Regions from separate parts of the Exiguobacterium acetylicum genome, predicted to be linked through region 3. Evidence: riboswitches for the same ligand, from Rfam matches in the RefSeq annotation. Region 3 holds a riboswitch; each other region holds the start of a gene.
What was found. Region 3 has a riboswitch for S-adenosylmethionine ahead of msrA (peptide-methionine (S)-S-oxide reductase MsrA). Riboswitches for the same ligand answer to the same signal wherever they lie in the genome.
Positions count from the first base shown of each region.

Region 1: it holds a riboswitch for S-adenosylmethionine, as region 3 does, so the genes downstream of both, K7G97_RS15360 (Na+/H+ antiporter NhaC family protein) here and msrA (peptide-methionine (S)-S-oxide reductase MsrA) in region 3, are expected to answer to the same signal.
Region 2: it holds a riboswitch for S-adenosylmethionine, as region 3 does, so the genes downstream of both, K7G97_RS16215 (amino acid permease) here and msrA (peptide-methionine (S)-S-oxide reductase MsrA) in region 3, are expected to answer to the same signal.

Region 1 covers NZ_CP082333.1:2,968,149-2,972,567, forward strand. Annotated here, with positions in the region: gene K7G97_RS15340 (YwpF family protein) at 1-85, shown strand, start outside; gene K7G97_RS15345 (histidine phosphatase family protein) at 82-672, opposite strand; gene K7G97_RS15350 (alpha/beta hydrolase) at 690-1,679, opposite strand; gene K7G97_RS15355 (metal ABC transporter solute-binding protein, Zn/Mn family) at 1,849-2,862, shown strand; SAM riboswitch class I at 2,932-3,036, shown strand; gene K7G97_RS15360 (Na+/H+ antiporter NhaC family protein) at 3,118-4,419, shown strand, end outside.
Region 2 covers NZ_CP082333.1:3,144,147-3,148,565, forward strand. Annotated here, with positions in the region: gene K7G97_RS16200 (CBS domain-containing protein) at 1-370, opposite strand, end outside; gene K7G97_RS16205 (MarR family winged helix-turn-helix transcriptional regulator) at 554-976, shown strand; gene mmuM (homocysteine S-methyltransferase) at 1,045-1,980, opposite strand; gene K7G97_RS16215 (amino acid permease) at 1,955-3,358, opposite strand; SAM riboswitch class I at 3,436-3,537, opposite strand; gene K7G97_RS16220 (polysaccharide pyruvyl transferase family protein) at 3,646-4,419, opposite strand, start outside.
Region 3 covers NZ_CP082333.1:438,408-442,826, forward strand. Annotated here, with positions in the region: gene K7G97_RS02350 (MFS transporter) at 1-357, opposite strand, end outside; gene K7G97_RS02355 (winged helix-turn-helix domain-containing protein) at 372-971, opposite strand; gene msrA (peptide-methionine (S)-S-oxide reductase MsrA) at 1,199-1,729, opposite strand; SAM riboswitch class I at 1,824-1,927, opposite strand; gene K7G97_RS02365 (M20 metallopeptidase family protein) at 1,990-3,168, opposite strand; gene K7G97_RS02370 (putative quinol monooxygenase) at 3,246-3,539, shown strand; gene K7G97_RS02375 (SH3 domain-containing C40 family peptidase) at 3,597-4,419, opposite strand, start outside.

The sequences.
Region 1 (4,419 bases), 680 kb from region 3:
AAAACGTGGCGCCCATATCACAAGTATCGCTAAAGAAACGTTCAAACAATATTTGACCGAGCATCCGAACGCACCTGTCTCTTAAGGTTTTTCAACCTCGTCCGTGATGTGGTCCGCTACGTTGATGCGGTCAATCGTATAGTGATCCGTATGCTGGATATAATTCGCACACGCGTTTTTCAAAGGTGTCCGGTAACTAAATGTCGCATCAATCGACGATAATGCTGCCTTGATCGTATGCGAGTGACAGACGATTAGAATTCGTTTCCCTTCATACGTGCGTGTCACTTCCTGTAGCGCCTCGAACACGCGATCTTGGATGTCTTGTTCCGTTTCAAGACCTGGCACAAGTGTCGTATCGTTCGCTTGAACGGCTTCGTAAATCGCTGCGACCGGTTCACCGGAAGCGGCTCCGAATTCGCGTTCGACAAGTCGCTCATCTGTCGCTGTGATCGTTAAACCAACAGCACGACCGATGATTTCTGCTGTCTCAACGGCACGTGATAGGGGGCTTGCTAACAAGACATCCCACTCTTCATTCGATAGATAAGCGGCGCTGAGTTCCGCTTGTCTTCTTCCTGTTGCATTCAACGGGATATCTTCTCTTCCTTGAATCCGTTCGTTTAAGTTCCAATCCGTCTGACCATGCCGCACTAAACAAATTTCAGTCATGTCTCTGTCTCCCTCATTTAAGAAATATGACTGATTGTATCATGTTTTCCATTCGGAAGTTGTCGCGGTGGCAACAGTAGCACCTGACAGGTGAAACGTTCAATTCGTTCAAGCAATCGCTCAATCTTTAACGGATTTTCCGTCTGAGCGAAACTGGCAAGTGAGTGGGTGCCATTCGGAAAGGAAAACAAACGAACATCGGCTCCGACATCCGCTCCCTTCTCAACGAAATGCAAAGCTTGAGAAAACGGGACGATCGGATCTTTTTTACCGTGCAAGAGCATGATGGGCGGGGCATCCGACGATAAATGTGTGACGGGTGAGACGTGCGTCATCAGCTTGCGCCATTCTTCTCGTCCCCCCTTGTAGAACTTAATGTGGGCAATCCAAGTCTGAATGAAATTAAACAACAAAAAGTTCGTCGGTGGATATAAAGCGATCACACCACTGATCAATGGCATGTGGCGCTCATCACGCTCACCAACGAAAGCAGATGGGGCAAGTGCCGTCGTCAGCATGAGTGCAGCTCCGGCTGAGTCTCCCCATACCATCATCCGACCTCTTAGAATGCGAAGATCCTCCGCTTCCTTGTTCAAAAAACATAATGCATCCCGTACATCTTCGAGGTTATCCGGAAAATAACTGCCCTCTTCGAACAAACGATAATCGATACTACAGACAGCAACTCCGAGTTCAAGCAGACGGTCGACGATTGGACTAAAGCAGAATATGTCATCACGCTCCCCACGAACGAATGCACCGCCGTGTGCGTAGATGGCAACTGGAAACGGTCCCTCACCCGGTGGATAATAGAGATCGAGCTGTAAGATGCGGTCTCCCACCTGCTTATAGGTGAGCGTCCGCGGTGCCAGTTGTTTTTCTGTGTGTGGCAAGGCGGGTTCGGTCCACCGGAGCAGTGCACCGTAATTGTTCCAAATACTCGCTCCCGCTGCTGCCGTCGTCAATAACGCAGCTCCCCCCATTAGCCATGCAGTTTCACGTTTCACTTGATCACCTCCAAAAGACGTACCAGTTTCTTCACTTTATTATCCTTTTACCCCGTTTTAAAAGATGTCGAACGTCTCGGTATTCCTACTTGACGCTTCATCGGCGTTCCGCTATAGTGAGAAAGTCCAAATCGGAATAGTTACGTTTTAATAATGGAGGTATCATATAATGAAAAAAATCATTCCTGCTTTAACGGTCGCCTTCGCGAGTGCAAGTGTCCTCGCTGCTTGCGGTTCAAATACCGATTCATCGACTTCAGATAAAACCCAGACAGAAGTCTATGCATCAACGTTCGCGACGGCTGCTATTGCCCGCGAAATCGGTGGCAATCAAGTCGACGTCAAGATGATCGTTCCACCTGGAGCAGACCCCCACTCTTACGAGCCAACGTCAAAACAACTCACTGAGATTGCCAAGGGCGACTTGTTCCTCTTAACCGGTACGACGCTCGAGCCGTATTCGAAAAAAATCCAGGAGAGTCTAAAAGGCACGGATGTCCGCTTCGTCGAGACGAGTAAGGACGTCAACTTGCTAGAGTCGGATGCTACACTTCATGCACATGAAGAAGAAGGGCATACAGAAGACGAACATGCCCACGAAGAAGAAGGGCATGATGATCATGCAACAGATGAACATGCGCATGAAGAAGAGGGTCATGACCACGGAAAATACGATCCACACGTCTGGCTCGACCCTGTCAACGCAAAAGCAATGGCACGCTCAATTACAACTGCTCTATCAAAAGAAGTACCAAAAGACAAAGCAACATTCGAGAAAAACTTAAAAGCGTTCGATCAACAAGCTGACGCACTCGATGAAGAGTTCAAACAAGCGGTCGCTGATGGATCGAAAAAAGAGCTTCTCGTTACGCATGCCGCTTACGGTTACCTCGCAGAACGATATGGCTTCACACAACTGCCGATCGCGGGAATTTCTCCTTCTGATGAACCGTCACAAAAGCAACTGGCCGCTTTAGTGAAAGAAGCACGGATGCATGATTTAAAATACGTCGCGTTCGAAGAGACAGTCTCACCTAAGGTTGCACGTGTCATCCAAAAAGAAATCGGAGCTGAATCCGTGACGATTCATAATCTAGAGTCGGTCACGAAAGCGCAACAAAACAGCTCTTATTTCAAGTTGATGGAAGAAAACGTCCAAACATTGAAAAAGGCACTTCAGTAAAGTACAGTTGACACGCGTTACTCAATGCGGTACGGTAAGAAACGTGTTTTACAACAATTGAATGACTTCTTTTTATCGCGAGAAACGGAGGGACTGGCCCAATGATGTTTCGGCAGCGGACGATTTGATTCGTACTGTGCCAAATCCAGCAAGCGAAAGCTTGAGAGATAAGAAGAGCGTCTTTATTTCATAAAGACCTCCTTCTTTCTTGCGAAGGGGTCTTTTTTTGTATCTTTGAGAAACGAGGTGTTAACAATGAATGAAACGATCACGCCTAACAAATGGGCACTGCTTCCTCTCGTCGTATTCCTGGTTCTCTTCATCGGAGCCGGGATCTTCTATGACGACTTTTACAAATTTCCGATCCTTATCGCCGCACTGATCGCTTTGATTTTTGCTGCAATCACGACGAAAGGATCCATCAATCAAACGGTCGAACGAATTGCAACGGGTGCCGGAAATCCCGATATCATGATCATGGTCTTCATCTTCTTACTAGCCGGTACGTTTTCTGGAACAGCAGAAGCAATCGGCGCCATCGATGCGACCGTTAATGCCGCTTTGACGTTCCTACCTCCGTCGCTCCTGATGAGTGGTCTGTTCATCATCGCTGCCTTCATCTCGATGGCGATGGGGACATCTACCGGAACGATTGCTGCACTCGCACCGATCGCCTTCGGTATTCATGAAGCGACAGGCATCAACGTTGCGATCGCAGCGGCTGCTGTCGTTGGTGGATCGATGTTTGGCGATAACTTGTCGTTCATCTCGGATACGACGATTGCTGCCGTCCGTACCCAAAAAACGAACATGCGCGATAAATTCCGGACGAACTTCATGATCGTCCTGCCGGCTGCTATTTTGACAGTCATCCTGCTCGCATTCGTTTCTGGTTCTGGTGACGTCGTCGAAGCAAAAGCATTTGAATTCTACAAGTTGATTCCATATCTCGCTGTCATCGTCCTTGCACTATTTGGCGTCAATGTCATTCTTGTCCTCATTGGTGGTACGTTACTCACCGGCATCATCGGTATGATTGATGGTAGTTTCGGCTTGAGTGGCTTCGTCCTCTCGATGTCCGAAGGAATGATGGGGATGGCGGAAATCTCCATTTTGACGCTCCTCATGGGTGGTCTCGTCAGCTTGATTACGTTCAACGGTGGAATTGCTTACTTGAAAGAGACGCTGACACGCAAGATTTCACAGCGTCGGGGTGCCGAATTCAGTATGGCGGCACTCGTCAGTGCAACGAATCTCGCGACAGCAAACAATACGATCTCGATTCTCGTCGCTGGACCACTAGCAGCTGAAATTGCCGATACGTATGAAGTCGATCGCAAGAAATCAGCGAGTATCCTTGATATCTTCTCTTGTGGTATTCAAGGCATCATTCCGTATGGGGCACAACTTTTGATCGCAGCAGAATTGACGAAAACAGCTTCTCCTGAACTGATTCCGTATCTGTTCTACCCGTTCCTCCTCTTCGTCTGTGGATCAATCGCCATCTTCTTCGGTTTGCCACGCATGAAGAAGACAGCGACGAAGCAAGAAAAAATT
Region 2 (4,419 bases), 500 kb from region 3:
TTTTGATCCGTTTTGCGCCGAGCGTTGCTGCAATCTCTTCCATTTCTGTGTCAGCGTCCGCAGTTACGACTTTCCGGCGTGCCAGTTCCATGACAGGTCGATTCAAGATATGACGAATCCGATCTTCATAATCTTCTTCGTCTCCTTTGATGACATCTACATATAAGAATGTATCGACGATGATGTCCTTGTGTTTTCCGATCGCGCGCATGATATCTCCATCACTGATATACCCGACGACCTCCTGCTCGGCATTGATGACAGGAACGCCGCTAATACCAGATTGAATGAATCGTTCGATGACCGTCCGAATCAGATCTGTATCGTTTACCGTGATGACCTCTTGTTTCATCGACTCATAAGCTTTCATCTGAATTCTCCTTTGTCGTTCGTTTCTCATATGAAAAAAGTTGTATGATACAATTAAAAGAACAAAAATGATTGTATAATACAACTACAACTCTGTCAAGCCTCCTGCTTTTCGCATTGACAGCTTATCCACATTGGGTAATCATGAGGGACAGAGAGACTTTTTTGAAAGGGGAGATACCCGATGTCTCAACAAGCACTCGAAACCATTGAATTGGAGTTAGCGATCCTGATCCGGCGCTTGACGACAGCGACGGCAGACAATCGTAATTTAGATCGTGCTTCCTACCTCTTACTACGACAATTAGCGGATTCCGGCAAGGTCGGTGTCAAAACACTTGCCCGTGAACTCCAGCTTGATGTCTCGACCGTCAGTCGCCAAGCTGCAGCGCTCGATCAAAAGCAACTTGTGGAAAAAGTAAAAGATCCGACAGATGGTCGTGCCTTCTTCTATCATATTACGGATAAAGGACAAGAAGAGCTCACGATTTACCGGACAGCACGTCTCGCGAGCATCGAACGTCTCCTGACGGATTGGCCATCGGACGATGCCGAAGATTTTGGACGTCTATTGCAACAATTCAACCGTGCCTTGCGCGAGCGTTAACAAAATCACACCATTTAAAGGAACGGACGCAAAATCAATCGATTTCGCGTCCGTTTTTTCGTCATTCTTCATGATGTATGAGCAACCTGACAAACCGAACGAATTTGTGCGATGTGTTCAGGTGACGTTCGGCAACAACCGCCGATCAATCGTGCCCCTGCCTCATACCATGTCTTCGCGACGGTTTGGAACGATGTACACTGATTCGTACCTGACCACGTTTTTGCGACCGGATCATAAACCTCACCAGAGTTCGGATAGACGATGATTGGCACATCCGTCAACGCCTTAAGGTGACGGATGAAATCGGTCGCGTAAGATGCCGGAAAACAATTTGCACCGATTGCTGCGAGCTGTGGATGTTGTCCAATTGTCTCGATACACGTCGCAAGTGCCGTTCCTTCACTAATGTGTGTCGCATCTTGAAGCGAGAACGTCAGCCAAGCGGACACTTCCGGATACGCTTCGAGAATCCGGAACAACACGACAGCTTCCTCGAGCGACGGAATCGTCTCAAATGCCAGCAGATCAGCCCCCGCTTCAATCAATGCTTCGATCCGTGGTCTGTGGAAGGCTTCTAGCACATCTGCTGACACCCCATAATGACCGCGATACTCAGAACCATCTGCTAAGTAGGCACCATAAGGACCCACTGATCCCGCGATCAATGCGTCACTCTTCCCGCTAAGCGTGCGTGCTTTTTGCGCCAAGGTGACCGTTTGTCGAATCAGCGCCTGTGCTTCCTCTGTTGTGATATGACGTTGCTTGAATCCTTCGATACTTGCTTGATAGCTTGAAGTGATCGCAACATCGGCACCTACTTCAAAGTAGTCACGATGGACGTTTTCGATCTGTTCCGGTGCTTCGATTAAGAGACGTGCTGACCAAAGTGGGTCGTTCAGGTCGAATCCCTTCTGTTCAAGTTCGGTTGCAAGGGCACCATCTAAAATAAGAAAGGGAACTTCCTGTAATCGTTGATCAACTGGATTTTTGATTCGGGACATCTTCAACACTCCGTTTCTGAGAAGAATTCGTGAACGCATGAACGATATAACAGATTACGATGAATGGAATACCACAGTACAAGGCGATTCGTTGTGTCGGATCAAATCCGATACCAATCAGAGAAATCAAACAAACGACGAAAGCGGCGATCGGTACGAATGGAAAGAGTGGTGTGCGATAGACCAATTCGTCGACCGTATGCCCTTCACGGAGGAATTGTTTCCGGAAACGATACTGGGCAACACTGATACTCATCCAAACAACGACGACAGCGAGACCGGAAATCGAGACGAGCGCGATATAGACACTTCCTGCTGCATAGATGCTAGACAGCAAGGCAAGTCCTCCGCCAAGCATGCTGAACAATACCGCTCGAAGTGGAACCCCACTTGGTGTCACCTGGGCGAAGAAGCGTGGAATCATGCGTTCGTTCGCAAGCGACCAGAGCATCCGAGAGGCAGCGTAAAGTCCAGAGTTCGCTGCCGACAAGATCGCTGTCAAAATGACGAAGTTCATCACGTCTGCCGCGTAGGGAATTCCGATTCGTTCAAACACGGCGACGAACGGACTTTCGAGTACACCTTTCCCATCCATTGGTAATAAGACGGCTAACACGATGATCGTACCGACGAAAAAGAGGACGAGTCGCAAAATCGTCGTCCGGATTGCAAGCGGAATCGTCCGTTTCGGATCGACTGCTTCACCCGCTGCGACACCGATTAGTTCCGTTCCCGAGTAAGCAAAGTTCACGGCAAGCATCGTCATGAAGATGACGAAAGCGCCATTTGGAAACAACCCGCCTTCGGTTAACGAAGAAAAGAATGGAGCCGGGCTACCATCTTGCAGTGGAATGAAGCCGACGATCGTTCCCGCACCGAGTAAAATGAAAGCAATGATCGTCACGACCTTAATGGCGGAAAACCAAAACTCGACTTCAGCGAACACGCGAACCTTCAAGACGTTGATACCGAGGATCATCGCAGCGAACAATGCGCTGAACACCCATACAGGAATCGACGGGAACCAACGTTGCATCAAAATGCCTGCTGCCGTGAATTCTGAACCAAGGGCGACCGTCCACGTCAGCCAGTAGAGCCAGGCTACTGTATAACCGGTGCCGGGTCCAATGTACTTCGTTGCGTACTTGTGGAATGATCCGGTTTCCGGCATGTGCACGGCGAGTTCACCGAGACTTAACATGACTAAGTAAACGACGACGGCCCCAATCAAATACGATAAAATCGTTCCGACGCGTCCTGCTTGTTCCAACGTATAACCTGTACTTAAAAATAATCCGGTTCCAATGACACCACCTAACGACAGCATGATCAGATGACGTGATTCCATCTTGCGTCGAAATGCTCCGCTCGTTTTCATGAATCCATTTCCTCCTCATTCCACCTACTTCAAACAAAAAACGCATCCTCACGGATGCGTCGGTCGACAATTCGGAAATCTTATCGATCGGGTGCAGCACCCGCAGGAATTAGCACAGTATCTTTCGACCTGTTGCTGAGGTTTCATAGGGCCAGTCCCTCCACCTCTCTGGATAAGTATGTAATTGTTCATAACCCTATCAAGTCTTTTTCAAATTGTCAACACAATTCAGAATACTTCTATCGAAAAAACATTCCGCATCGTATCGATCCGGAATGTTTAAAGGGTTACTTTTTAGCGAATAAATCCGCTGTTTTCAAGGCTGCACGAACCGCTTTCCGGTTCAATGTTCCTTGCTGGTGCTTCATTTTCTTCGTTTGGGCAGCCAATTGCGCTTTGAGTGCCGCAATCTCTTGATCCTTTTGAGCCGTTCCTGTTTGTTTCTGCAATGCTTTGATTTTCTTATCTTTTTCAGCTAATTGTGCTTTTGTTTGTTTTTGCGCATCCGCAATCTTCTTCTCTTGTTCCGGGAAGAACCGTTCAAAACGAGCGACTGCTTCCTCAAGACTTACGCCAGAGATCGGTTGGACTGGTGGGAGCAACTCGGTTTGCGCCATTTGACGGTCAAACGGTACATTCTCAGGATAGTTCGTCTCTTGGTAGATATGCTCAAGATTGTTCACGTTCAAGAAGTCAACGAAGTTGTCGAAGTTACGCGCTTGAACACGTGCCGGACTTTGGAAGTCAGCGCTTGCTACGACGTCGGATAATTGTGTATCCGCTGTGATGTCGTTCGCCCAAATGTGCGTCAACTGATGGTAATCCGTCAATTCGCGCATCCGTGCATCTTTTGGAATGAGGATACTCGGCGTACCTGCAAGCGTTGCTGTGATATTTCCGTGCAAGCGTGCACCAAAACTAAGGTCTGCTTGTCCGATGAAATCGAACCATGTCTGTGCGTTCAAGAAGAAACGAACCCGATCATTCATGTAAGCAGGATCCGACATTTTCACCGGATAGTTCGTCACTGAAAGATCTGCGATCGGGTGCGTCCCTGTATA
Region 3 (4,419 bases):
GAATAAAAAGGCGAATACTAAAATCGTCAGCAATGTAAGCTGATCGGCATGAAGTAACACGAGGAGGCAAATTATAAAACTGATCCGTAGACCGCTTGAGATACGCATGATCGTTGAACGTTTATAGCGATCGGATAAGACGCCACCGAACAACATGAGAAAAATACGGGGTAACAAGGTGGCCATGAGGACGAATCCGAGATATGACGCCTGGTTTAGCGTATGGATGACATACCATTGTTCAACAAACAGATAGGTTGATAGGGAGAGGGCGGAGCACATACCGGACCCCCATAAAAATAAAAAAGATCGATTTTTAAACAGTGATTGTTGCGTATCCATTTCAACAGGTAGCATAAGACACCTCCGATTTAGACCTCGTCGTTCTCAAACAGTGGTTCATCAATTGCGAAGGCAGTCGTCATGATATAGAAGTGTTTTTTATCTTTTTTGTCTAGTGAAGGAGACCGTGTGAACTCGTCCAATAGAGCACGATATTTTGTAGCAAAGCGTTGAAAGTCGGCTTCAGACATCGTCAGTTCCTTTTGAAGTGATAAACTCATCCAGTCCTCGACGTTCGGAGATGAAGGAGAAAAAGTAGCTGTCGGAGCCGTAAGAACGCGTGTCTTTGCCCGGTCCAATACTTCGAGATACGACTGCCGGGTCGCTTCATTCGTCTCGACGAAGTTCAGTAGATGATCGGCAGGAATGTATCCTCGAGCAATCGCTTGATAGTATTTCAATAGATTGCCGCCCTGTTCTTCCGTCCGGACGAGACGAATCAAGTCATGCTTTTCAAGTTCCCGTACGTGATAGAGGACCTTCGCGCGAGATAACGTCAGCAAGTGGGCTAACTGATGTACCGTGTGTGGTTTTTCGACGAGAAACATAAGGATTTTTGTTCGTAACGGATCACTGATCACTTTTAACTGTTCATAGCTCTCTAATATGTGAATCGCTTTTTGTTCCATATAATCATCTCCTTTTTAACCGGTTAATTTTTATTAACCGTAAAACAAAAGACTTCGTTTGTAAACGATTACAAATTTATGTAAGGGTGTTGGCAAAGAAGACATCATTTGTTTACATAAAAAAACTGATTCCATGACATCTCGATCATCCTCCACTTTTTACTGAAAGTAGGGGAAGAACGAGATGTTTGAAATCAGTTTCAGCTACTGTATGTGGTTCGAGGTGATTAGACCGTCGTCGTATCTTTCCATTCCTGCTCGATGAAAGCATCGCGACCAGAAGCAGCACGATCTTTTTTATAGTGCTCTGGATTTTTCTTATGGAAGTCTTGATGGTACTCTTCCGCCGGATAAAATTCAGAAGCGGCATCGATCCGCGTCACGATCGGTTGTTTGAAACGATTGCTTGCAGCAAGGGCGTCACGGGAAGCGATCGCTGCTTCGTGCTGTGCATCCGTATGATAGAAGATCGCTGGTGCGTACTGCGTGCCGCGATCTTGGAATTGACCTTCTGCATCCGTCGGATCCGTTTGTGGCCAGTAGAGTTCGAGCAGACGCTCGTACGGGAACAGGCTCGGATCAAACGTGATTTGGACGACTTCGAGATGTCCCGTCGTTCCTGTTTTGACTTGCTCGTACGTTGGGTTATCGACGTGACCGCCCATGTAACCCGACACGATTCCCTCGATTCCTGGTAATTCTTCAAACGGTGTCACCATGCACCAAAAACATCCACCTGCAAATGTTGCTTTTTCCATCTGTCTCTTCCTCTCCGTGGGAAATCCCCATTGTATGTCTGACAGCGAGAAAACGAAAACGACTCCTTCGCTTGGTTGCAAAAGGAGTCGCCGCTTTTTATCAACCAAAGCTTTCGCTTTGCTGGTCGTAGCACCTTGCTATGCGCAGGTTGCTGGGACGTCATCGATCCAGATCTCTCGGTCCACTCTTGATAAGGGTATATGAAGTTGATGTCATTCGTTATCATTGTTGTGATGATACCATTCACACAGAAATAAAGTCAATCCTTAGGTTTCAAGGCACGTAAAACCGTCGCTCCGAGTGTCTTCGCACCAATCAACAACGCCTGTTCGTTGATTTCGTACTGCGGATGATGCTGTGGATAGTTGACGCGACCGTCCGTATATCCGGAACCGGTAAAGAAGTAACTTCCAGGGACGTGTGTTAGATAATGCGCGAAGTCATCCGCAGCCATCATTGGTGTAAGTGCCCGGACGGATGCTTCCGGTAAGAAAGAAGCGGCTTCCTGAACGAGTTTTGTCTCGTCCGGATGATTCCAAAGCGCCGGGTAACCTGTCGTGAAGTCAATCGAATAAGTAGCACCGATGCCGGCACATGTCGTTTTGGCGACAAGATCGACTTCTTGCCGGAGCTGATGCCGAAGGGTCTCATTGAACGTCCGGATCTCCCCGACGATGCGTGCTTCACCCGTGACGATGTTCGGCGCCGTTCCTGCGTGGAAGGATCCGATTGCAAGAACAGCGGGCTCGAACGGATCGACCCGTCGACTGACAAGGTGTTGTAGGTTGCAGACGAGCTGCGCCCCAGCGACGAGCGCATCTTTTGTTTTGTGCGGTGCTTGCGCATGCCCACCTTGACCATGGACGATGATTTCAAATTCGTCGATCGCACATAATGTATGTCCTTCCCGAAACCCAATCGTACCGACCGGTAAATCATTTTCGAGATGTGTCGCGAAAATCGCATCGACACCTTCGAGAACGCCGGCTTCGATCATTTGGATCGCGCCACCGGGAAAGACCTCTTCACCATGCTGATGGATGATTCGAATCGTTCCATGTAATTGATCGCGTAGCGGATAGAGTGTAGCAGCAAGGGCCATCACCATCGCCGTATGTCCATCGTGTCCACAGGCATGCATGACACCGGGATGAATCGACCGGAAGGCAAGCGTCGTCTCTTCTTGAAGTGGTAAAGCATCGAAATCTGCACGGACCGCAATCGTCGGACCAGGCTGTTTGCCTTCGATCGTCGCGACGACACCACGACCTCCGACGGCTGTTTGATAAGGGATGCCCTGCTCCGCATAAAAGTTTGCAATCCGTTCTGGTGTACGGACTTCCTGAAAAGAAAGTTCCGGGTGTCGATGAAAATCACGCCGTAACGCAATCATCTTTGGTTCGAATTGTTCGAGTGCTTCAAAAAGTTGTGTTTGCATCTTCAAGCTCCTTTGACGTGTGTTTTTTCGTGAAAATGGGTACAGATACAGGTAATCACGAAAGGGGATAATGAAACATGGGAGAAATCGTCGTCAACGCTGTACTTACCATCAAAGCAGGACTCGCGGATCAAGTCTTTCCGATTTTAGAAACGGTCTATCATGCCGCACAAAAAGAGGAAGGATGCTTGCGCTATTCCTTGCATCAATCGATCGAGGATGAGCATCAGTTCATGCTGTATGAAGTGTATCGTGACGAAGAGGCGCTTGAAGCGCATATCGCATCCGACCACTATAAAGCATACCGTGAACAGATCGAGTTATACTTGATGGATCGACAAGTAACGAAATACGTCGAGATGACATTCTGACGTGTTGCGATAAGAAGAGACGAACCCGTCGAATTCGACGGATTCGTCTTTTTTGTCTTACATCGATTTGAAACCGAGGAAATGCTCTTGCCAACGCGGTTCATAAATCGAGTTGATTTGAAGCTGTGAACCGCCCGCATGGATGAAGTGTTCGCTATCGAGCATGATCCCGATATGCGATGGACCATCCGTGTAGGTATTCTGGAAGAAGACGATATCCGAGCGTTTGCCGCTTGAGATACTCGTCCGACGATTCGTAAAGAACGCACCGTACCAGTAGCCACGAACATTCGTCCGACCACCGTATTTTCCAGCCTTGTTCGTCGCGTAATGAATCAAACCGGAACAGTCAAAACCACCGTTCACGGCATCTTGCGAACCCCATGTGTAAGGTGTGCCGATATGTTGAACGGCTGCTTGGATCAGCTTTTCACCGCGCGTATTATTCTTTTTAACGACCCGTTTATCGGACGTGATCGTCACAGCGGATACAGGAAGATAAACAGGTGTCCAGCCTGACTGGATGACATAGAAGTTTCCGACTCGATGACGCGGATAAACGCGTTTGCCTTGTTCAACGAGTCCGCTACCTTTTGGACTCGTCGGACTCGCAAAGAACGACGTCGTCTGTTTGACCGTATAGATTTTCGCCCGGTCGATCGCTTTTTGTGTCAGTTTCATATCGGGTTTGCTCGTGCTGATATAAGGGTTGAGGACGTAACCGGTCTGACCATTTGCCAGGCGAACTTGCCAAAAATCATCATCAATTGATTTTAGACCAATTAATTTCGTCCCTTTCTTCAAATAGGCAGCTGGGCGACTGTAAGCCACGTCAGCAGAGAAGAGTGGCGTCTGGTCCAGATGGACATAAAATGTCGTG